Linked DNA regions of Desulfovibrio desulfuricans. The protein of the gene in region 2 interacts with the protein of the main gene of each other region in a pairwise test. Links are inferred from orthologs where the notes say so. Each region holds a gene or a part of one and is shown on either strand. Other genes may lie near its edges. The genes, in order: ftsZ and rlmN.

Region 1 (11,863 bases), on a different replicon or contig from region 2:
GGCATCCTCCTCCACCGGGGGCAGCAGAGACACATCGCCAACCTGATCCAGAATCTTGCGCGGCAGATCATCCATGCACACCGTATCGCCATCCACAAGGATGCTCAGGCGCTCCATGAAGTTTTCAAGCTCGCGCACGTTGCCGGGCCAGTTGTAGGCCGCCAGAATACGCCGCGTTGTTTCATCAAGCAGCATGGGATCGCGCGCTTTTTTGGTGCAGAAGTGGTTGAGAAAATAGCGCGCAAGCAGCAGCACATCATTGCCGCGCTGGCGTAGCGGCGGCAAATGCAAAGGAATGACGTTCAGGCGATAGTAGAGATCCTCGCGGAAGCGCCCGGCGGCGACTTCTACCTCAAGATCGCGGTTGGTGGCGGCCACAATGCGCACGTCCACCTTTTTGCAGCCAGTGCCGCCCACGCGTTCAATTTCCTTTTCTTGCAGCACACGCAGAATCTTGACCTGAAGGCTCAACTCCATCTCGCCGATTTCATCCAGAAAGATGGTGCCTCCGTCAGCCATTTCAAAACGGCCTGGCCGCGAACGGATGGCGTGCGTAAAGGCGCCCTTTTCGTGGCCGAAAAGTTCGCTTTCAAGCAGCTCTTTGGGGATGGCCCCGCAGTTGATGGGTACAAAAGGCTTGTCAGCCCTGCGGCTGTTGGCGTGAAGCGCGCGAACCAGCAATTCCTTGCCAGTTCCCGATTCACCAGTTACAAGCACAGTGCTGTCCGTGGGCGCAACCTTGCCGAGAACCTTGAAGACTTCGGCGAGGCTGGTGCTCTGGCCGATAATGCCGCTGGTATTCAACTCCATGTGTGCATTCTCCGCGTGCATATCCTTTCTTGTGTCAATACACTGACACGCATTGGATTACCAGTAAAAATGCGCCTATTCTATCGCATTTACCCTCAGCCATGCCGCATTTAGCCATGACCGATTCGCCGATACGCATTGCCGCCCCCGCAGGCTCCCCTGATCGTTGCCCAGGCCTGCCCCCATGCCCACTTGACGCTTCGCGCGCAGAAATTCTGGATTCTCTGGCCCAGGGCCGCAATCTGGTGCTCAGCGCCCTGCCGGGAGCGGGCAAAAGCAGCCGCGTCCCCCTCTGGCTCATGGGGCAGCCCTGGCTTGAGGGCCGCCGCATTCTGCTGCTTGAACCACGGCGCGTGGCGGCCCGCGCGCTGGCGCGCTATATGGCGGCCCTGCTGGGTGAAGAACCGGGCGGTCTTGTAGGCTACCGCATGCGTGATGAAAGCCGCGTCAGCAACCGCACCTGCGTGGAGGTTGTCACCGAGGGCGTGCTCACGCGCATGTTGCAGGATGATCCTGAACTGCCGGATATCGCCTGTGTGATTTTTGACGAATTTCATGAGCGCTCGCTCACTGCCGATACCGGCCTTGCCCTCTGCCTTGAAAGTCAGGCTGCGCTGCGCCCCGACCTGCGGCTGGTCGTCATGTCCGCCACGCTGGATGTGCAGGCCGTGGCAGGCCTCATGGGAGGCTGCCCTTCTGTTGTTTGCGAGGGCAAAACCTTTCCTGTGCAGATGATGCACCTGCCACCCAAAATCCGCGCAGGGCAGATTGTGGGCGGTGGGCACCTGTCTGCTGCCGGGGCAGGGCCGCTGCTGTGGCGGCACATGGCTGATGCCATTTTGCATCTGCTGCACGCAGAAAAGGGCAGTCTGCTGGCTTTTTTGCCCGGCGCGGGCGAAATCCGCCATCTTGCAGGCCTGCTCGATGGCACACTGCCTGCTGATGTGGCCCTGTGCCCGCTCTACGGCAACCTTAGCGCCAGAGAACAGGATGCGGCCATTGCACCCGCCCCGCAGGGGCAACGCAAAGTGGTGCTTGCCACATCCATTGCCGAAACATCACTGACCATCGAGGGCGTGAGGCTCGTGGTGGACAGCGGCCTTGCGCGCCTGACGCGCTTTGACCCGGCCAGCGGCCTCACCCGCCTTGTGACAGAGCGCGTTTCTCTGGCTGGCGCTGCCCAGCGGGCCGGACGCGCCGGACGCACCGAACCCGGCATCTGTTGCCGCCTTTGGGCAAAAGAGCAGGAAAACGGCATGCGTCCGCACATCCGCGCTGAAATTCAGGATGCCGACCTCACCGGACTTGCCTTGCAACTGGCGGTCTGGGGCGTGACCGATCCGGCCTCGCTCGCATGGCTCGACACGCCGCCCGTGGCCCATCTGGCTGTCGCCAGACAGAACCTTCTGGCACTGGGCGCGGTGGATGCCCGGATGCGGCCAACGGCTTTGGGCCGCAGCATGGCCGCGCTCCCTCTGGCACCCCGCACGGCGCGCCTGCTGCTGTGGGGGCGCGACAACTCCCTTGCCGCATTGGCAGCCTGTATTGCCGCCTTGCTGGAAGAACGCGACCCGCTGGCCTTTACCGCTGGCAAAAGCAAGGGCGGCATGCCTGCCGCAGGCGCGGGATGCGATGTGCTGCGCCGCCTCGACTGGCTGTGCCGCGATGGCGCAGCGGGCAAAAATGTGGATGCCGCCTGCGAGCGTGTGCGCCGTCTGGCGCAGCGGCTTATGCGCCAGCCTGAACTGCACGGGGGAAAAGGTTCCCGGCCAGTACCACAGGGGCAATCCAACAAAGCGGACAACATTTTTTCCGCAGCTCTCGCTCAGGCCGCAAGCCTTGGGCAACTGCTGGCTGTGGCGTGGCCGGAGCAGGTCGCCATGCGGCAGACAGACGGTCAGCCTCAGGGTAGCGGCAATGGAAATTTTCCGGGCGGGGTAGCCGCCATGACACCCTATCTCCTGCGCAGCGGACGGGCCGCCCACATAGCCAGCGACGACCCTCTTGCGCGGCAGCCCTTTCTGGCAGTGGCAGAAGTTGACGGCGCAACGCCGCGCGGGCGCATCCGCCTTGCCGCCGCCCTTTCGCCCGATGATCTTGCAGTGCTTTTCAGCGCAGATATTTGCAACGAAGACAAGCTCACAGTTTCGGATGCCGGGCTGGTCAGCGCCCGGCGGCAGCGAGTGCTGGGATCTCTGGTTCTGGAAGATGCCCCCCTGCCTCGGCCACGGCCCGATGAGTGCGCTGCGGCCCTGTGCGCCCATGTGCAGAACAAGGGGCTGGAATGTCTGCCGTGGGATGATGCCGCACAGCAGTGGCGCGCGCGGGTAAGCCTGCTGCGCGAGCTGGACGGCGAGGCATGGCCCGATGTTTCTGATGCCGCCCTGCTGGCGACTCTCAACGATTGGCTCGCGCCAGCCTTGCAGCAGGCGCTCGAAAGGTCAGCGGGGCAAGGCAAGCAGGGGCGCGCAAATTCGCTGGCGGCGCTCGGGCCGGAGCAATTGCTCGATGCCCTGCACCGTCTGCTGCCGGGGAATCTCCACCGGATACTTGAACGGCAGGCCCCCACGGAATGGCAGGTGCCGTCAGGGGCCATGCGCCCCATTGTGTATGGTGAAGACGGTGGCCCCTGGCTGGCCGCCAAGTTACAGGAATTATTCGGTTGCGTGGACACGCCGCGCATAGCCGATGGGCGCGTGGCTCTGGTGCTGCGCCTCAATTCGCCCGCAGGGCGTCCCTTGCAGGTCACCCGCGATCTGGCCCACTTCTGGCGCAACGGCTATCCGGCAGTGCGCGCAGAAATGCGGGGCCGCTATCCCAAGCATCCCTGGCCGGAAGACCCGGTTAACGCCGTGGCCACGGTTCTGACCAAGAAGCGGCTGGCCGAGCGGCAAAAAAGCTGACGCGTCGCAAATCTGCCAACGCAACAAGCCCTCTGTTGTTGCGCCTGCTGCGATACCAAACGCTTAAAAAATGCCGCGCCCCGTCAACTGCTGCACAAATTCGCGCGCACGCTGCTCGCTGTAGTATTCCTGCTTCTGCTGTACAAACCCCACGTGCCCGCCGTACGGGGCAACCTCCAGATGCAGGTGCGCGCTCTGTTTCGCCGTCTGCCACGGATAGCACGATGACGCGCAAAAAGGATCGTCCGCAGCCATGAGCAGCAGAGTTGGCACGTTTATGCAGGGCAGGTCGGGCAGAACCGTATTCTTTTCCCAATAATCTTTGGCTGATGCAAAGCCAAAGGCAGGCGCGGTGAAGCGCTCGTCAAACTCTGCAAAAGTGTGGATTTTTTCCACGCCTTCAACAGAGGGATAGGAAGGAAAGCGTTCGGCCTTTTCGCGCACTTTTTTGCGCAGGGTTCGCAAAAAATAACTCATGTAAATGCGACAGGCAGGGCCGTCCATTACCGGTGCAGCGGCGGAAAGATCACACGGCACGGACACAGGCACAGCCGCCCGCACCAGCGGCGAAACCGGCCCCCGGCCCAGATAACGGCAAATCTGGTTGCCCCCCATGCTGAAGCCAGCCAGCAGCAGGGGGCGGTCAAACTGCTCGGCAAAACGCACGACTGTTCCAAGATCTTCAATTTCGCCCATATGATACAGGCGCGCAGTGCGGTTGCTCTCGCCCGAGCAGGAGCGCATGTTCCAGGCCAGCACGTCAAAGCCTTCGGCCCGCAGGGCATTGGCCATGCCCAGAACATACTTGCGGCGGCTGTTGCCCTCCAGCCCGTGCGAAATAACAGCTATGCCCCTGCCCTGCCCAAACGGGCGCTCCGCCCTGTCCTTTCCAAGCGAGGGATGCTGATCCACATCAAGAAAGTCGCCATCGGGCGTTTCAAGGCGCACCCGTCGCACAGAAGGCGACATTTGCGGCTTTTCACGAAAGAGCACGGGCCACATGGTATTGGCGTGGCCGTTGCGCACAAACCACGGCGCAACGTAGGATGAAGCAAGAACTGGCATGATAATCCCGGTAACAAGAAATGGCTGCGCGGATGCGCGGGGCAGGTCAGCAAAGGCGGTTTGCTGGCACACAAGGGCTTGGCAGCCGCCAAAGCCTCGTATACCTTCGCCGCATGCACAACAAAGCTCCCCAAAATAGCGCCACGCGCAAAATTCTGTCAAATCCGGCACGTCAGGCCTTTGCCCCGCAAACACCCGGCCCCAAGGCCACGCCCGCTGCGCCTGCGGCACCTGTAGAAAGCACATCGCCAGCCAAGCCCAGAGGCAAGGATTCCGTACAATCCAAGCCCCCTAAAAGAAAGAGCGTACAGCCCGTGCAAAACAGCGGGCAACGCGGCCCGGATGTTGCCGATGTGCTGATTCTGGGCGCTGGCGCTGCGGGGCTTATGTGCGCCCGCGAGGCGGCGTCAAAAGGCCTGAGCGTTGTGCTGCTGGAACGTGGCCCTGTGCCGGGGCGCAAACTGGCTGTCAGCGGCGGCGGCAAGGCAAACTTTACCAACCGCGCTGCCAGCCCCAAGGACTACCGCTGTGACGGAAGCAGGGGTAATGCATTTTGCGCCCCAGCACTCAAGGGCTTTACGCCGGAGCACATGCTGCGCCTTGTGCAGGAGTGGAATCTGCCCTTTGAGGAGCGCACCCACGGCCAGCTTTTTCTGACGGTTTCCGCGCATCGGCTGGTCAGGGCGCTGACAGACGACTGCCGCAAACATGGCTGCGTTATTGCCTGCGGCACCACAGTAACAGCAGTAGAGGCGCTGGCGGATGGTTTTTCCGTGCAGACGGAGGGCGGCTCGTGGCACGGCAAGGCTCTGGTGCTGGCGCTGGGCAGCCCGGCATGGCCTCAGGCTGGCGGCGGCGGTGCCGGCTATCGGCTGGCGGAAGAGCTGGGGCACAATATTATTGCGCCACGCGCCGTTCTTGCGCCGCTACGCCTCAATTCGGATTCCCCTCTGCTCGACCTGACGGGCATCAGCCTGCCTGTGGGCGTTACGCTTGGGCAGCACTGCTGGGAGGATGATCTGCTGTTCACCCATGAGGGGCTGAGCGGGCCAGCAGCCCTCAAAGCATCCCTCTATTGGGCCGAAGGCGCTGCAATCACGCTGAATTTTTTGCCGGGGCAGGATGTTGCCGCGCTTATGGATGCGCCGCAGACTGGCAAACAGACCCCGCGCGCCCTGCTAGCAAGGCTCCTGCCACAGAGGCTTGTGGACGCCCTGCTGCCGGAGGAAACCGCGAGGCGCAAGGTGGCGGAGCTTTCACGCGCGGCCCGCGTGGCGATTGTGGAAACTGTGCAGCGGCACACGGTGACGCCGCAGGCAACTGCGGGGCTAAAAAAAGCGGAGGCCTGCTCTGGCGGCGTAAATACCGACGAGGTAGACCCCAAGACCATGCGCAGCCTGCTGCAAAATAATCTGTTTGTGGTGGGCGAGCTGCTGGACGTTACAGGCCTGCTGGGCGGCTACAACCTGCACTGGGCCTGGGCCAGCGGCATGGCGGCAGCCAGGGAACTGGCCCGCAGCGCAACCGCCAGGGCCGCTGCGCCAGCCACGGATTAAACGGCTGGCAGCCCATTGGCATGCATGATGGGGATAACGCTAGATGCGATTGCAGTAGACGTTTTCCAGAAAATGCTCCATGGCTTCATCCGCCTGACGGATGTAGTCCTGAAGCGGAAACTGGGCCTTGCAGGCCGGGCAGTACATATAGACTTCGTGGCAGGTGCGGGCGATATGCAGGGGCGCGCCGCAGGTCGGGCATACGAGTGTAGTCTTGACATCACGGGGTGCAAAAAAAGCCATGGCGATTCTTTGTGTTAGAAGTACAGTTTGAAATGCTGGCCGTGCTGTGGCCGGGCTGTGGCTAGATCGGTAAAATACCGGTTCCATCCCCATCCGGGCCATTGGTCATGAACCTTGAACAAGCCGCAGATGCTTATCATATCCGGCGGCGCAGCGCAGCTTATCCTTAGAGCATTTGCCCCATATTTTTGTCAACATGGGGCAGAAGCAGCAAACCCCTTGCCGCCACAATGGACGAGCCATAAAAAATGCCCGCAAATGCCCGGTTCCGTAGGCTCAAATTTGTTATTGCGTCCGCCGTCCGCTCATGCCATAGACGTACAGCCATATTGTTGTAGATGTGGCATAACCAGAAGAAACGGATACGAAAATGAAAAAGCTCCTTATGGCTGCCGTGGCCCTTTCGCTGATGACTGCTCCCTGCCTCTTCAGCACTGAAGCCAACGCCGCTAACACCGCTCCGGCAACTGTTGCAAGTGGAACCAAGGCACACAAAGCCAGCAAGGCCAGCAAGGCGAAGGCTCCCGCCAAAGTAAAAAAAGTTTCTGCCAAGGCTCCCGCCAAGGCGAAGAAAGCTCCTGCAAAGAAAAAGACGCAGGCAATCTAATTCTTGCTGTCAAAAAGGCCGGTTAAACCGGCCTTTTACAGTTTAGATTAATGCGCTATTGAGTGCATAATCAGCTAACAGCAGAATAATGCACGCGTAGGAATGTAAAAATACCACCCAATGCGGAGCAGTTTAGTCAAAGTTTGTCGTTTGGCAATCATTTTTGAAGCCAATGCAGATAATACTTGACGATTTTTTTGCTTAACAGTACTGTTCGCCCTTATTCATAGGGTGCAGTATTTCTTTTTGCCAGAGACTTTGCGTGGGTAAGGCTTCAAGCGGAAAGTTTACCCACCTCAACAACGGAGTCGTTATGGCTGTTTCCATTTATGTCGGCAATCTGCCTTTTTCCGCCACCCAGGAAGGCGTTGAAGCCCTGTTCGCCCCCTACGGCGAAGCCCTTTCCGTCAAGCTCATCATGGATCGCGAAACCGGCCGCCCCCGTGGCTTCGGTTTTGTTGAAATGGACGAAGCCGATGCCCACAAGGCCATTGAAGCCCTGAACGGCGTTGACTTTGGCGGCCGCACCCTTCGCATCAACCAGGCCGAAGAACGTCGCCCCGCGCCCCGCCGCTGGTAGACCACAAATTTCCTTGAAGTAAAAAAGCCGCTGCTACCGCAGCGGCTTTTTTTGCAGCAACAAACCGGTTCTAGCCTTGCTTGCCCTCGCTCGGGGCAGGAGCTTCCTGCTTTATACTCTCTTGACCAGTCACAGCGTCTGACTCTTGGGCGCTGAACTGACATGCGCCAATACAACGGATGCCGCCGCAGTGCGGGCAAGCATTGCGACGCTGCGGCAAAAACATGTACCGCAAAATGGTCAGAAAACGCTTGATTGTCATGCTCTCGCCAAGAACATCCTTCTGTATTTAAAACCACTCGGTTTAATCCAGACGCCGCAAAATCTGTGCGGCGGACAACACAAGAAATATCGCTCCGCAGGCCAGCAGCGGCTCAGAACAGATACCGGCGCTGCCAGTTTGATTAGTGGAACCCTTGTCATGAAAAGGGCTTAACTATTCAGCTGGAGCTAGATGGTAATAAGTTTTTCATCATCCTTGAGGATTTTTGTAAACGCCTCCCCAATGTAAAAAACTTCATCAACACCTTCCAGCTTTTCTATCTGCTCAAACACACCGAGGTTTTCAGCGCACTTTCTGCATGCGGAGACATGCCCGCCAGCATCATGAAATTTTTTGAGAAGACCCTGCAACTTCACGTCTTCACAAATCAATTTGACTGTTGCACCCCAAAGAATCAGGTGTACTTCTTCCCACCAGCCTTTCAGCAAGGAATTTGTGGCATACATAAAGACCATATTTTCAGCGGTGACGGGGTTATCGTTAACCCACAGGATATGCAGACACTTTTTATTCATGAATCAACCCCATCGGTTAAAAGCTTATCCAGCCCTGGCAGGAATGCCACTCGCAAAAAGAAACACATAGCTGTCAGGCCAGTTAGCCATGACAAGCACGACAGATGCACACAGGCACACCTCCGCTGACGCACAAAAACCAGCCCAATATTTCGCCAGATATGAAAAAGAATTTTGTGCCGGAGACATGGATTTCAAGGTTCGATTCATGCTCGCAGCGTTTCCATGCGCTGCCCTGGCTGGCGGCCAAGTGCAAAGTTACGCTTTGGATTAACATTCAAATGCCCTGCTCATGGGCATAGCAATGCCAATCACGCAGCGCAAGGGGGCAATTTGGCATCGGTTCCGGGGCTTATATATCAAACCATGTGTCTGGAATGCGGTACTAGTCGGTCTATTTTGAAGGATGGACGGATTTCTACGGATTGCCTCACAATAAAAAAGTCCGCGAAACCTGGGTCTCACGGACTATAGCGGACATTTACGCCCCACTCTGGGAGGCCCCCAATGGGCCTCCCGGCGGGCATTTCAGGGCCGAAGAGGCAAGCCCTGAAAATCATGAGCCTTCATGGCAGAAAGGCATTCTGCCCACGCACTCAGGCAACGACGGAATTAGTCGGCCTGGGTGCGGATGAAGGTGGGAATTTCAAAATCATCCTCATCATAGGTGAAGTCTTCATGGCCGGGGTTATGCGCACGGCGGCGCGGCTGGCCCACAACCTCACGCTTGAGCAGATAGGGAGGACGATTGCTGTTTTCATCGTACCAGCGCTCCACTTCGGTGCGGCGGGTAGACTGCGGCAAGCGCGACTCGGCGCGTTCCTGCTCGTCCATCATGCTCTGCTGGGCCGCGCGGGAATTCATGCGGCGCGGTTCGGCAACCACGGCGTCAGGGCCGGGCTTGCGGAAGTTGGTGACAGTGGCCGCAGGAGCCTGCACGGGCTGAATAACCTGAGGAGAATCAATGCCGGTGGCAATAACGGTGAGGCGGATTTCGTCGCCGATATTGTCGTCAAACACAACACCAAAGATGATGTTGGCTTCTTCAGGCGTGGCATCGCCGATGATGTCGCCGATTTCGGCAATTTCCTCGGCAGTGATATCTGTGGGGGCGGTGATGTTGTACAGAACCGCCTTGGCGCTCTCAAGCGAAACATCTTCAAGCAGCGGACTCATGATGGCGCGCTGGGCGGCCTCGCGGGCGCGGTTTTCGCCAGAGGCGATGCCCGTGCCCATCAGGGCCATGCCAGCTTCGGCCATGGTGGTGCGCACGTCTGCAAAGTCGAGATTGATGAGGCCTTCGCCCACAATGACGTCAGAAATACCCTTGACGGCGTAGTACAGCACATCGTTGGCCTTCTGAAGCATTTCGGAGAAAGGAGCCTTCTTGGGGGCAAAGGCAAGCAGACGGTCGTTGGGGATGGTGATCAGGCAGTCCACATGCTGCTTGAACTCTTCAAGCCCGGCCTCCGCCGCGCGCTTGCGCTTGGCACCTTCAAAACTGAAGGGCTTGGTCACAACACCCACGGTGAGGACGCCCATTTCCTTGGCAGCCTGAGCAACCACAGGAGCAGCGCCGGTGCCGGTGCCGCCGCCCATGCCAGCGGTAACAAAGACCATATCGGCATCGCCGATGGCTTCACGAATGCTGCCAACGCTTTCCACCGCAGCCTCGCGGCCAATGGCGGGGTTGGCGCCAGCGCCAAGGCCCTTGGTAAGCTTTTCACCAAGCTGCACCTTAACGGAGGCACCGTTCTTGTTCAGCGCCTGCACATCGGTGTTGGCGCAAACAAACTGCACTCCGCGCAGGCCAGAGGCAATCATGTTCTGCACTGCATTACCGCCGCCACCACCTACGCCAATAACTTTGATCTTGGCATTGCTGGCCAACGAGGTATCGATATCATCAACGATAGACTGAGCCATTACACCTCTCCTCTGTGCTGTCCTCAAAATGCCCGCTTGAGGTTGTTATGAAATGTCCGCAAACCACTTTTTCATTCGCGAAAGCACACCGTCAAAAACGCCGCTTTCACTACGTGTGGTAAATTTTTTCTGGCCGGAAAGTTCCTTTTCCGCGCCGTAACGCAACAGCCCGACCGCCGTGGAAAATTTGGGGCTGTTGACCACGTCTTTCAGGCCCCCGATGTTGCGCGGGTAGCCAATGCGCGTGGGCAGATTGAAAATCTGTTCGCCCAGTTCCTGGCAGCCTTCAATCAGCGCCGTGCCGCCCGTGAGCACCACACCTGCGCCGATCATGTCCTTGTAGCCGGAGCGCACGAGGGTCTGATCCACAAGGTAAAGAATTTCTTCCATGCGGGGTTCGCATATTTCGGCCAGCACCTGACGCGAAAGCCGGCGCGGCTCGCGACCACCCACACTGGGAACTTCAATAAATTCATCGTTGCGCACAAGGTCGGCAAGGGCGCAACCATACTTGAGCTTGATTTTTTCGGCAGAGGCTATGGGAGTACGCAGACCAAAGGCAATGTCGTTGGAAAGGTTCTGCCCGCCGAGCGCAAGAACAGCCGTATGCTTGATGGCATCGTTGGCAAAAACGGCGATATCGGTGGTGCCGCCGCCCAGATCAACCAGAGCAACGCCGATTTCGCGTTCTTCTTCGGTCAGCACGGCCTTGGCTGATGCCAGCGATTCAAGGGCAATATCGGCAACTTCGAGCTGGCTGCGGTGGCACGAGCGCACAATGTTCTGGGCTGAAGAAACTGCGCCGGTAACAATGTGCACCTTCACTTCAAGGCGTACGCCAGCCATGCCGAGCGGGTCGGCAATGCCGCGCTGGTTATCAACAATGTATTCCTGAGGCAGGATATGGATGACCTCGCGGTCGGCAGGAATGGCCACAGCCCTGGCGGCATCAAGAGCACGTTCAATATCGCGCTGCGCGACCTCGCCGCCCTTGACGGCAATCACGCCGTGGCTGTTGATGCCCATGATGTGGCTGCCCGCAATCCCCACGTATACCGAGTGGATCTCGCAGCCCGCCATAAGTTCCGCATCTTCCACGGCCTTGCGGATGGACTGGACGGTCTGTTCAATGTTGACCACCACGCCCTTGCGCAAACCAGTGGAAACACTGGTGCCGATGCCCACCACATCTACAAGACCCGACTCCGACAGCTCGCCCACCACAGCGCATATCTTTGTGGTGCCGATGTCGAGGCCAACGATGAGCTCGGACTTATTCATGCCATTCTCCTCAAAACTCCTGTCTCCGGGTCGCAACGGCATGCCACTATGGCGCATGCCGCAAGTTTCTTACGCTGGCTGGTTAAGTAAAACC
Region 2 (11,907 bases):
GGCGCGTTGATGGAATCGGCAATTGCGGCCGCCGTGCCGCACGGCTTGCGCTTTGTCGGCAGTTGTTCCGTGCTGCCGCCCGAAGCGGAGAACTGTATTTTTGACGCCCCGCTGGAAAAAGCCCTGGATGCGGCGGCTCACGCTCATGGTGTGGCTGTGCGGGCAATCCGCATGTTGCACGGCCCCGAAAGGGCGAGCCTTGACGAATGGGGCGACATGCTGGCGCGTGAAATTCTTTGCGGCACAGCCGAACAGGTGATCTGGGTACGGCCAGAGGCCATTGACGGCCCGGTTGTTTGCGAAGAGCCGCCCGTCCGGGACATCATCAAGGAGAATCCATTGAGGTTCCCGCTGGTGTTTCCTGAGCCGCAGCCTGCATACCGCTCAACCGCCACCCTGTTTCAGGGGGGCTGCCATTTTTCGCACTTTGCCGACAAAACGCTGGCGCTGCACGGCGCGCAGCAGGGCAACTGCCTTGGGTCTGATGTGCCGCGTCTGCCGGTTTGCCGCAGTCTGGAGGCCATGCTCGAAAGCTCGAGGCAAGCTTTGCCCTGGCTGACAGTTACGGGCTTTTGCGATTTGCGGTTTTTTGATGCGCCGGAATTACCGTCCGGCATTACTCGCGAATGCCGGGTGACAGCTGAGGCTGAACCCTGGCTGATGCAGGAAAAAGTCATGACGCGCATGTGCCGCAGTGAGCTTGCTGTGCGCGGATTGACGCCCAATGGTCGGCATACTGCCCAGTATGCGCCGGTAAGCGAGGGCATGGTGTGGCTTGCGGCCCATCGCAGCAGTGTGCGCCCCCTGTGGGAAGAGGTGCCCGCGGCAGCCTCCGTGGCAAGCCCTGTGCTGGACACCGGGCCATTTTATAAAGCAGCCGGGCTTGGCCGTGAGTGGCGCTTTGTGGAAAACTTCTGCACGCTGCCCGATGACCTGTTTTCTGGCGCGCTGAGTTTGCCCCAGACATGCATTGCCCCCGGAGCTGATTCTGGCTATACTGGCGACATGCTTGTGGTGGAGGGCGTATTGCAGGCTGCATGGCTTGCCATAACATCCGAATACTCCAAGGATTTTTCTGACACTGCCGCTCTTGCTGCCGCTATGCAGGAGTGGGCTTTGCATGCTGTGGGCTTTATCCGCATCGGGCCGATCCGTGCTGATGGCCCCTTGCGCATATTGATGCAGCGTTCCTGGGCCAATGCGCGGTTGCGTCGTTTTGACGCGCAGGTAATTGATCAGGAAGGGCATGTTTTTTTGACAATTCACCATCTTGAATTTGACCGATGTGATCAGGCCGGGCTTTCCCCTGCCGTGAATCCCTCGGCATAAACACTCAATCTGCTCAGCGTCGCGCAAAGCGCAACGGCGCAAAGGGTGCCAGATGCTCACTGCACAAGCAAACCTTACTACACGTCTTTTTCTGCCGCTGCTGCTTGTGGCGGCCCTGCTTGCCGGAGCCTGTTCCAACAAGGCCGGGCTCAAGTCGCCGGAGCTTCCCGCCAAGCACTGGCTTGAAGAAGCCCCAGGGGTGCCTGTTGAAAACAAGGCCAAGCTTGAAGCCGCAGTGCCGAACCTCTATGATCCCAAGAAGGTTTTTTCCTTCGAAGATTGCGTGTTCCTGACCATCCAGCAGTCGCCTGCCCTGGTCAACAGCGCCGTGAATATTGAAATCAAGCGTCTCGCCCAGACGGACGCTGTGTGGAAGTACCTTCCCGAGCCTCGCATGAATTTTACCGTGTCCAATAACCTGACGCGGTATAATATGGACAATAAAGATACGCCCAGCGATTACGGTCAGACCCGGTTCCGCGTGGGTTTTTATGCCGCCTTCCCCAATCCCATGGCCACCTACTTTGAACACAAGGTGCAGTCAGCCATGGTCAATCTGGCAATCTCCACCCACCGCAAAGCCGTGGGCAAGGCTATTGGCAAGATTGGCGAGGCCTATCTCCAGCTTCAGGCCCAGCAGAAGATTGTGGAAGCGCAGAAAGAGCTGCTGCCGCTTGGCAAGGAGCTTGTGGATTACTGGAAGAAGGTTGAGGCCGTTGACGGCCGCCAGGGTGTTTCGCTCAACATGGCCATCCAGCACCAGCGCGAGCTTGAACTCAAGCTGGAGCAGACCCGCATGAAGGAAGTGATGCAGCGTACACAGCTCAAGATTCTTGCTGGCGTTGAGCCGCAGCAGAGGCTTGAGGTGGATACCAAGAGCGCTGATTCCGTACTGGCCGGTTTTGACGGCCGCAAGCTCTCCTGGGAAGAACGCTGGCCTGCCACTGAAGATGATCTGCTGCTTCGTGGACAGGTGACCCTGGGCGATTACAATATTATGGTCGCCTGGGCCCAGTATATGCCGACCATGTCCATTGCACTGAACAATAATCCTCCGGCGGGTCAGTATCAGCCCCCGAGCGGAGCAGAAGACACCTTTTTGCACCTGACCTTTGACTTCCCGCTTATCGACTGGGGACGCAGATACCGTGGCGTGCAGACCGCGCGCATGGTAAAGGCCCAGGCCTTCCACGAGCTCGCCCGCAAACGTTCGGACTACTCCAACAAATGGCTCCAGAGCGAGCAGCGGGTAGCCTTGGCCGAAACGGAGCTCAAGCTTGCCAAGACCCGCTTGGACACGGCCAGCATGCAGTACAAGGAAGCCCAGATTTCTTTCCACGAAGGCATTGCGCAGTTGCCCGACATGGCCTCCAAACAGGAAGACATGGTTCAGGCGCGCATAGCCTACATCAGTGCAGAGCTTGACTATAAGCTGGCCCAGCTTGAGTGGATGGATCTGTCAAATTCCCTGGCCCAGCGCTTCCTCGGCCTGCCTGCTAAGGAGTTGCTGTAATGTTGGGTATGTACAAGAAAACGCTGTCGCAGGCGCGGCACCGTTGTTTTGCAGCAGCACTGTCTGTTGTAGTGATGCTTGCTGCCTTGATGTTTCAGGACGCAGCCTCTGCTGCTGATAATGGTTCCATAGGCGCTGGCGCGACTATTCTGACCGGCAAGGTCGTTACAACTGTCACGCGCGCCGTGCCTGTGCCTTTTAACTCTGTTGTGGACGAGGTGCTGGTCAAGCCTGGCCAAGCCGTTGCCAAGGGTGCCCCGTTGATGCGGTACCACCTTCAGGAAGAGGCCGAGCGGGTGCTGCAACGAGAAGTAACCACCGGGGCTGCTACCGAGAATCTGAGAGGGCAGGTGCTTGATCTTGACCGCAAGCTTGCAGAAACTGCCGCCCAGCGTAACAAGGCCCGGCAGCTTGCGGCCTCGGGGCTTGGTTCAGCACAGGCTTCCAGCCGACTGGAAGACGATGTTCACTCCCTGAAGCGCCGCATTGAACTTTTGACTGTGACCATCCAGAAATCTGAACAGAACTTTGCCGCCCGTCTCGAAGAACTGAGCGGCTATTTCGGCACGACCATCAAGGAAGGGGAGCGCCTGCCAGCCTCGCTTACGCTGACTTCTCCCATTGACGGTTATGTGCTGTCACTTGACGCCACGCTCAACCCCGGTTCCCTGTTGGCCGCTGGCACCACGCCCGTGCGTGTGGGGCGGCTTGATCCCGTGCTGATCCAGGTGCCTGTCTACGAGGCCGAAATCAGCGGCATCAAGGCTGGCGACTCGGTGGAAGTTGAGATTCCTTCGCTGAACAATAAGAAGTTCAACGGTACAGTGAATGAAATTTCCTGGGTTTCTAGTGATATGAGCGTTTCAAACCCGTCCTACTATACGGTGGAGCTTACTGTCCCCAATCCTGGTCTGGAACTCAAACCTGGGTTCAAGGCTGTGGTGCGATTCAAAGGGAGCAGGTAAAGCCGTTTCATGAAGCTGAAAAGCATCCCCCGACGACTGGGGTACATTCTGGGTGCGCAGTGGACGCGCGACCTGGCGTGGACCGCTTTTACCATTCTTCTTGCACGCCGCAGCCCCGATATACTGGGGCAGGTCGTGCTGGCGCTCACGTTCGGCTATCTGGTGAAAACCATAGCTGACGTGGGCCTTAACGATTTTCTGCTCTCAACATTTGCCCGCCGCGAAGGGCGCCCGGTGGCTCTGCTGGGTGAAGTCACCTGGCTCAAGCTGATTGTGCTTATTCTGGCCCTCTGCGTTACATGGCTTGTGACCGGCTGGCAGAACTATACGCCAGAGTTGCGGCTTGTGGTTATGTGCATAGCCGCGGGTCTAGGACTGGACGGCGTGAGCGATTCGTTTTTTGCGCTCTGCCAGGCGCGGGGGCGGCAGGATGTGGAAATGCGCATCCGTGTGCCTTCAGCACTGCTGGGCATTGGCTTTGGCATCGTCTGCGTGGTCATTGGGGCCCCGCCCATTGTGATTGCCCTGTACAAGCCCATGGAATCGGTGCTGTGCATCATTTTTGCTTTGCTGGCCTTGCAACGCAATCCTCTGGCAGGAGTTGGCCTTGATGGCATGAAAGATCTGGCCCGCCATATGAAGCACGGCCTCATCTTTACCTGCATGGCTGGCTGCGCCATGTTCTATAACAAGATCAACGTCATATTTCTTAAGCAGTATGGCGGCAATGCTGATGTGGGCGGCTACGGGGTGGCGTGGGAAACTGTTGAGGGCCTGTCGGTGCTTGTTTCCAGCGCATTGCTGGGCAAGGTGATTTTTCCGCTGCTGGCAAAGCTGTGGCAGCAGGACAAAGGCGCATTCCGCCAGCTGGCCGGTCAGACTGCCCGCTCCCTTTGGGCTGCGTCGTTGCCCATTATCTTTCTTATCTGTGTGGAGAGCGACCGCTTTCTTCCCCTGATTTACGGTCCCAATTATCAAAGTGCGGTCACCGCACAGCGCTTGCTTACACCTTGCCTGGCAACGGCCTTTTTGCACAACCTTGCGGCATACGCCATGATCGGCATGCGCCAGCACCGCCTGCTCCTGCTATTTTATCTTACGGGCCTGGTGTGCAATCTGGTGTGCTGCTTTACTCTTATTCCTGCCATGCCCCTTGAAGGCGCGGCCTTGTCCCTCACCATTACCAAGGTTTGGGTAGCCCTGCTTACAGTGGGCTATTTTCAGTGGGCCGCGCGCCCCATGTCGCTTGGGCAGTGGGGGCTCATGCTTGGCAGCTGCGCCGCCTGCGTAGGACTGTGGTGGGGGATAGGGCTGGTTGCACCGCGTGAACTGGCAGAGCTGGCAGGTCTTGTGCCTTTGCTGGCCTTGTTTTGGCGTTGGAGACCCCCACCGCCATTTGAAAAGGCCGCGCTTGCCTGATACGTATCTGGACAGTCAGTTGCCGTGCTGTGGATGGAGGGACAACCATTCCCCGGATGACCAGACCTTGCCGGACAAATTGCCTGAGACGTTGACGCCACGGTAAAGGCAGGCCTATAGGATTACTGCAAGACAGTAACAGGCAAGGCATTCCCATGGGCAACAAACTGTTTTTACAGCGCAGGTCAGTCATCAAGGCCATGGCAGGCACTGCTGGCTTATCGCTGGCGGGTGCGGCATCTTCCCTGGCCTCGGGGGTACAGAGCCAGGGTAACGGTGCTGACCGTGCCACCATCATTGATGTGGATCTCTGCAATGGTTGCGGAGCCTGTGTCTCAGCCTGCCGCGACAGAAATCTGTCAGAAATCCCCGTCCCAACTCAGCCGATCCCCCGGCCTTACCCCTCATGGGTGCGCGGCAATGACTGGTCGACCCGCCGCGATGAAGTCTCCCGGCTTACTCCCTATAACTGGCTTTTCATCCAGTCGTGCTCCATCACGGTTAACGGTGTGGAGCGGCGGATATATTTGCCGCGGCGCTGTTTGCATTGTCTGAACCCCCAATGTGTCACGTTGTGCAGCACTGGCTCTTTGCGCCAAAGCAACGAAGGCGCAGTTTACTCCCACCGCAGCACCTGTCTGGGGGATGGCCCCTGCGACCGGGCCTGCCCGTGGGGTATCCCGCAACGCCAGGCGGGGGTTGGGCCTTACCTGAATCTTGCGCCCAGATATGTTGGCAACGGGCAGATGTTCAAATGTGATTATTGCAGTTCTCTGCTCAAGGCTGGCGAAAGCCCTGCCTGCGTGACGGCCTGTCCGCAGGGGGCCATGCGCATAGGACCTCGTGAGGAAATGGCAACGCTGGCCAAGGAAATGGCGGAACAGCGGGGTGGGGATATTTTTGGGCTCAAAGAAAATGGCGGAACAAACACCATCTATGTTTCTTCGGTGCTTTTTCGCGATATCGAGGCCAACATGCTGCGTCAGGGAAAGGTAGGCTTTGGTATGCCGAGCCTGCGCCCGGCTGGCGCCAGTATGGATAAGGAAAACAGCCTGCTGAAGGCTGTTCTGCTGGCCCCAGTGGCAGGAGCGGCCCTGGCTGGCCTAAGACTGTGGCGTGAAAGAAAGATGAGGCGCAAGCCATGAAAAACCAGCCCTCGCTTTTTTCCTCATTCTTCAGTGTATTGTGGCTGGCCAGCATGCTCACAGCCGTGTGGAGCGGCCTTGCGCATCTGCCGCAAGCTGGAAGATATGGGCTGATTCAAAGTTCCAACTGGTCGCCATCTGTTGCGCATTATTATTCTTCTGCGGCACTGCTGTTCTTGGGAACGTACGCCTTTACCGTCTGGCGCCTTCAGGGGCGCAGTGCCTACTGCCTGACGCGGTGCGGCTTGCTGCGCATTATTTTGCTGATAGGGCTGGCCATCAGCGGTTTGGCGCTCATCGTCCACAATATGCCCAATTTTTCTCTGTATGATGGCGTGTATGCCTACGTCAAAATGCTGCATCTTGTGTGCGCCCTAGCCCTGCTTCCCCTGCTGATTTACAGGCTCTGTCGCCGCTGGACCGGCGGTTACGGCTGGCTGAAACCACGCGATGGGGCAGACACGTGCTGCGGCGGTTCAAGGCGGCGTCCGGCCCAACGCTAGAGCTATTCCAGCATAAGGCTTGCCCGTTCAGTCCAATTGTGCCTGCCGGTCAGCTTTAAGCTGCCCGCAAGCTGCCTTGATGTCCTGCCCCTTGCTCTTGCGCAGAATGGCCGTGATCTTGCGCTTCCAGAGGTACTGCTCAAAGGCCAGTACGCTTTCTTCCGTAGGGGCGGCGTAAGGTGCGCCCTCCGCGGGATTGTAAACAATAAGGTTCAGCTTGCCCCGCACATCGCCCACCAGCCGGGCCAGATCCCTGGTCTGTTCCAGCCCGTCGTTGACCCCGCCCAGCAGCAGGTACTCAAAAGTAATGTGCTCCCGCGTTTTAAGCGGGTAGGACTTGAGCGCTTCAAACATCTCGTCAAGAGGCCAGCGTGCGGCCTTGGGCATGATTTTCGCCCGCAGTTCCTGCGTTGGCGCATGCAGCGAAACCGCCAGATAAGCAAGGCCGCTATCTCCCAGCTCGCGCAGCCCTTTTTCAATGCCGCATGTGGAAACTGTGATGCGGCGGGGTGAGAAATTCAGCCCCTTGGCATTATTCAGGCCTTCAAGGGAGCGCATGAGCTCGCGCATGTTGAGCAGTGGCTCGCCCATGCCCATGAACACAATATTGCGCAGCATGGGCCATTCCGGCCTGTCATCACCCAGGTGCGCACGCGCCACAAGTATCTGCCCCAGAATTTCGGCCATGGTCATGTTGCGTTCAAAGCCCATTTGTCCCGTGGAACAAAAGGTACAGGCCATGGCGCAGCCCACTTGCGAGGACACGCACTGCGTCCAGCGGCGTACGCCCTCACGCGAGTCCGAAGGAATAAGCACTGTTTCAACCAGGGCTCCGTCTTCAAGCCGCAGCAGAAATTTTGTGGTATCGTCCTGGCTTTTCTCAACCGTGACTACCTCCGGCCAGACAATGACAGCCTTGGCAGTCAGCTTTTCGCGGCAGTCTTTTGAAATATTGGTCATGGATTCAAAGTCGCGAACCATGCGTTGCCATAGCCATTGCCAAATTTGCATGGCGCGGAACTTGCGCTCGCCCAGTTCGGTTTGAAGCCAGTTTTCCAGTTCGGGAAGGGTCAGGTTGAGAAGATTGGTCATATGTTCTGCCGGAATTAGATAGGGTTTTGTGGTGCAAATATGTTGCGCACTGGCAGTTGAACTACGATGTTTGGCGCAGATGGGCAAGAAATTTTCATGCCAGCAACATCGCGTTTATAGGCTGTGAACAAGCAAAAAAGGGCGTTCCCAAAGGAACGCCCATAGTGTCAGCATAGGCGGTTGGCCGGTTATCCCACTGATTTGCGCGCGTAATTACGCACAAAGGTCACAGCGGATTCAACATCCGTAACTTCGCCTGCAATCTGGGCCTGCAACAGCGCGTCACGAATAATGCCCACCAGCGGGCCTGGCGACAGCTTGGTTTCGCTCATGATCTCATTGCCGTTCAGCAGCGGTTCCAGCATCTGTTCCGGCGTTTCCGCGCGATCCAGATACTTCATATTGTGGTTGAACGAAGTGAGAATGCCGTCGCGGGCCTTGAGGTCGGCCCTGGCCATGGCGATAAGCCGGGGGTAGTCGTCCAGCGCCTTGAAACGGCGAATGCCCCTGTCGGTCATCATGAAGTGGAAGCGCATGTGGTGGCGCACCAGATGGCACAGCAGGTCGATATCTTCCTGTGCAAAGTGCAGGCGGCGCAGTATCTTGCGCGTCACCTTGGCGCCAACGCGGTGGTGCTGGTAGTACGTCCAGATGCCGTCGAAATATTCGCCGGTGTAGAGCTTGCCCACATCGTGGAACAGCATGGCCATGGTGCCAAGCCAGTCGTAGTGGAAATCTTCTTCAGGGTAGTGCTTCATGCACTCAAGCGTGTGTTCAAACACGTTTTCCGTGTCGCCTTCCTTGTTGCGCATCTGGGTGAGGCAGGAGAGGGAGGCCACTTCGGGGATAAGCCCCTGAAGGATATGCGAATCAAAGAGCAGGCGCACAAATCGGTACATGGATTCGGCGGCAACTTTGCGCCATTCGTCCATGATGTCCGTAGCCGGGACGTAATCAAGCACGCGGCTTGAGGCGCGCACAATGGCAAGCCATGTGTTGGGCTCGATGGGCAGGTCAAAATTGGCTGCAAAACGCAGGGCGCGTACCGCCAGCAGGTAATTGTGGCGCAGGGTTTCATCCGGAAGGCCCGCAAGCTGGATAGCGCCGCCCTTGACGTCTTCAAAACCGTCGTAGGCATCCTGCGTGGTTTCAGGGCTGCCAAAGCCTGTGATACGCAGCTTGAGCTGCTCCTCATGAGGCATCCTGTCCATCATGGTAGGCGTGATGCGCAGCAGGGAAAGTTCCGGGTGTCCGGCAGCAGCTACTTCCAGGGGATAAAAACAGAAAATAAAGCCGTTTTCTTCCAGCGTTGCCAGAGCGCGCTTGTCGTGCTGTGGCACTGCCTTGGGAAAAAGCTTGATAAGCGTATCGAGATCCGGCTCGCAGGCAATATCCACAGTGGGCTGCGTGGCGTTTTCCAGCAGGTGCTCCTGCAAGGGGGCGTTGATAACATGAGCGTCATAGCCGTTGCGCAACAGGGTTTTGCTTATGGTTATGGCGTCTTTGAGCGCTTGATGCATCCATGGCTCCTTGCGAATAAAATAACGGGGAATGGCTGATACTATGCCCGCGAGCATGGGTGCGAGTCAAGCTTGCGGTTGAAGAAATGCCGTCACGGTTACGCTGGATCATTGCTTGTGCTACTTGCGGCTATGCGGCGACAGGCCCCAGCCAGCAAGACAAAACGCCCCCGCGTCGGCGACGCGGGGGCGTTTGAGTACACGTACCTGACGGTTAGTCAGAGAAGTGGTTCACTTCTTTTTTCACGCCAAGCGCAATCCGCCAGAGCAGGGAGACTACCAGCGCGCCCACGGCGTACACGCCAAGGGCCACGGCAATTTCCTTACCAGTGGGCATGTAGGGAGTGATGGCTTCAAACATGTTGGGGGTGAAACCGCCAATCAGAAGGCCAAGACCCTTGTCGATCCACGAAGCAGCCACGAGCATGGCCAGAGCGATGGGCATGAGCGTGGGGTGCGTGCGGAGTTTGGGCGGAATAAGAATGGCAAGGCAACCGAAGGCCATGATAACCGCAGCCCACATCCAGTAGCTCACCCACAGCAGATGCCCGCCGTGACCGAAGAACAGCACGTGGATGGGCTCCATGTGGCCGGGAATATTGCTGTAGAAGGCCGTGAACAGTTCCAGCACAAAGAAGAACACGTTCACGCACATGGCGTACACGATGATGGTGGTCAGGGTCTTCACGGCTTCCTTGCCCACGTCAAAGCCGGTGAGGCGGCGCAGCAAGAGCATGAGCAGCATCAGGATGGCAGGACCGGAGCAGAAGGCGGAAGCCAGGAAGCGGCCAGCCATGATGGCGGTAAGCCAGTAGTGGCGGCCAGGAACGCCGGCGTACAGGAAGGCGGTCACCGTGTGGATGGAGAAGGCCCACAGAATCGAAAGATAGATGAGGGGCTTGATCCATTTCGGGGGATCGATTTCGTGACGCTCGGCTTCAAGGGTCACCCAACCGATGATGATGTTCAGGCCAAGGTAGCCAATGAGCACCAGCATGTCGTAAAACATGACGGAATTGGGCGTGGGGTGCAGCATAACGTTGAGCATGCGCTGGGGCTGCCCAAGGTCAACCACGATGAACAGGGCGCACATGACCACGGCCGCAACGGCCATGAATTCGCCAAAAATGATCATGCGCTTGAATTTTTTATAGTGGTGGAAGTACGTGGGCAACACCAGCATAACGGCTGAGGCGGCAACGCCGACGAAGTAGGTGAACTGCGAAATATACAGCCCCCACGAAACGTCGCGGCTCATGCCGGTCACAGACAGACCGTTCTGGAGCTGATCCAGATACACAATGCCGCAGCCTGCGATCACGCAGAGCAGGAAGAGCAGCCACAAGTAGTAGGTCTTGGGACCTTCGAGCAATTTTTCAACCATGGCCTGTCCTCCCTATATGAGGTAGTAAACGCCGGGCTGCGTGCCCAGGTTGGGCTTGCGGCGTATACTGTAGTTGGCGGACAAAGCCTGCCGCACCGTTGAATTGGGGTCTTCCAGGTCGCCGAAGAGAATCTTGCCGCCAGAAGCTTCAACGCAGGCGGGCAACTGGCCAACGGCCAGACGCTCGGCGCAGAAGGTGCATTTTTCCACCACGCCGATCATGCGCGTGGGGAAGGCCGGATTGGGCACGGGATCTGCCAGGAACTTGCGCGGATCCTTGAAGTTGAAGGAACGCGCGCCGTAGGGGCAGCCAGCCATGCAGAAGCGGCAGCCGATGCAGCGGTGGTAGTCCATGGCCACAATGCCGTCTTCCATCCTGTAGGTGGCCTGCGTGGGGCAAACGCGCACACAGGGCGGATTGGTGCAGTGGTTGCACAGCAGCGGATAGCTTGCTTCGGCCCGGCGTTTGTCCAAAAAGGCGTTCATTTCATCAGGGAAGGTGTGCTCGAATGAATCAAGCCAGAACCATTTGATGTTCTGATCGCCCGGAACGTGCGGGACGTTGTGGAATTTATGGCAGGCTTCGATAAGCGGTTCGTAGTCCTTGGGGCCGTTGAACTGGCGCGTATCGATAACCATGGCCCAGCGCTTGGCGTGCAGGGCGTTGGCACCTTTTTCATAGTGACCGGGGGCAATCTTGGCCTGAGCAACGCCGGACAAGGCGCCAAGGCCAGCCAACCCGCTGCTCAGGGCACAGGCAGAAAGCCCCGCCACTTTCAGAAAGCTTCTTCTGCTCTTGTTCATTACTTGCTCCCCTGGGGAATGATGTGGCAGGTCCAGCAATAGGGATCAACGCTGTTGGCCACGTGGCACTTTTCGCAGAATCCCTTGTAGTCAGTGTGGCACTTCATGCAGGTGTTCTGCAGGCTGATGGTCCACTTTTTACCGTTGGATGCCACATAGGTGCGGTTTTCGTTGCGCAGGGCTTCATCACGCCACTCGTTGAGCAGCTGCATGTGCTTGTCGCGCATGAAATC

What was found.
Region 1: the proteins of rlmN (region 2) and ftsZ interact in binary tests that used the Escherichia coli proteins (3 or more experiments, as listed by UniProt). The link is inferred for Desulfovibrio desulfuricans from one-to-one orthologs.

Annotation. Positions count from the first base shown.
Region 1 is NZ_JANFYZ010000001.1:482,161-494,023, forward strand. What follows is about bases 8,332-11,190. They hold ftsZ (cell division protein FtsZ), read right to left. Parts: upstream 10,489-11,190; coding sequence 9,175-10,488; downstream 8,332-9,174. Other genes in these bases: NE637_RS02045 (DsrE family protein), read right to left, coding at 8,332-8,562; ftsA (cell division protein FtsA), read right to left, coding at 10,534-11,190. Also shown: NE637_RS02005 (sigma-54 interaction domain-containing protein), read right to left, coding at 1-810; ATP-dependent helicase HrpB, read left to right, coding at 927-3,713; NE637_RS02015 (YheT family hydrolase), read right to left, coding at 3,777-4,778; NE637_RS02020 (BaiN/RdsA family NAD(P)/FAD-dependent oxidoreductase), read left to right, coding at 4,892-6,334; NE637_RS02025 (dual CXXC motif small (seleno)protein), read right to left, coding at 6,374-6,577; NE637_RS02030 (hypothetical protein), read left to right, coding at 6,963-7,184; NE637_RS02035 (RNA recognition motif domain-containing protein), read left to right, coding at 7,498-7,764; NE637_RS02040 (hypothetical protein), read left to right, coding at 7,910-8,200; more of NE637_RS02045, read right to left, coding at 8,215-8,331; more of ftsA, read right to left, coding at 11,191-11,769; NE637_RS02060 (cell division protein FtsQ/DivIB), read right to left, coding at 11,839-11,863. UniProt on the Escherichia coli protein: Essential cell division protein that forms a contractile ring structure (Z ring) at the future cell division site. The regulation of the ring assembly controls the timing and the location of cell division.
Region 2 is NZ_JANFYZ010000003.1:57,725-69,631, reverse strand. Bases 5,935-8,837 are described here. They hold rlmN (dual-specificity RNA methyltransferase RlmN), read right to left. Parts: upstream 7,967-8,837; coding sequence 6,902-7,966; downstream 5,935-6,901. Other genes in these bases: NE637_RS04685 (HD domain-containing protein), read right to left, coding at 8,155-8,837; NE637_RS04695 (FeS-binding protein), read left to right, coding at 6,368-6,874; NE637_RS04700 (4Fe-4S dicluster domain-containing protein), read left to right, coding at 5,935-6,371. Also shown: NE637_RS04720 (acyltransferase domain-containing protein), read left to right, coding at 1-1,329; NE637_RS04715 (TolC family protein), read left to right, coding at 1,382-2,842; NE637_RS04710 (HlyD family secretion protein), read left to right, coding at 2,842-3,807; NE637_RS04705 (oligosaccharide flippase family protein), read left to right, coding at 3,817-5,226; more of NE637_RS04700, read left to right, coding at 5,382-5,934; more of NE637_RS04685, read right to left, coding at 8,838-9,486; sulfate reduction electron transfer complex DsrMKJOP subunit DsrP, read right to left, coding at 9,701-10,870; sulfate reduction electron transfer complex DsrMKJOP subunit DsrO, read right to left, coding at 10,883-11,674; sulfate reduction electron transfer complex DsrMKJOP subunit DsrJ, read right to left, coding at 11,674-11,907.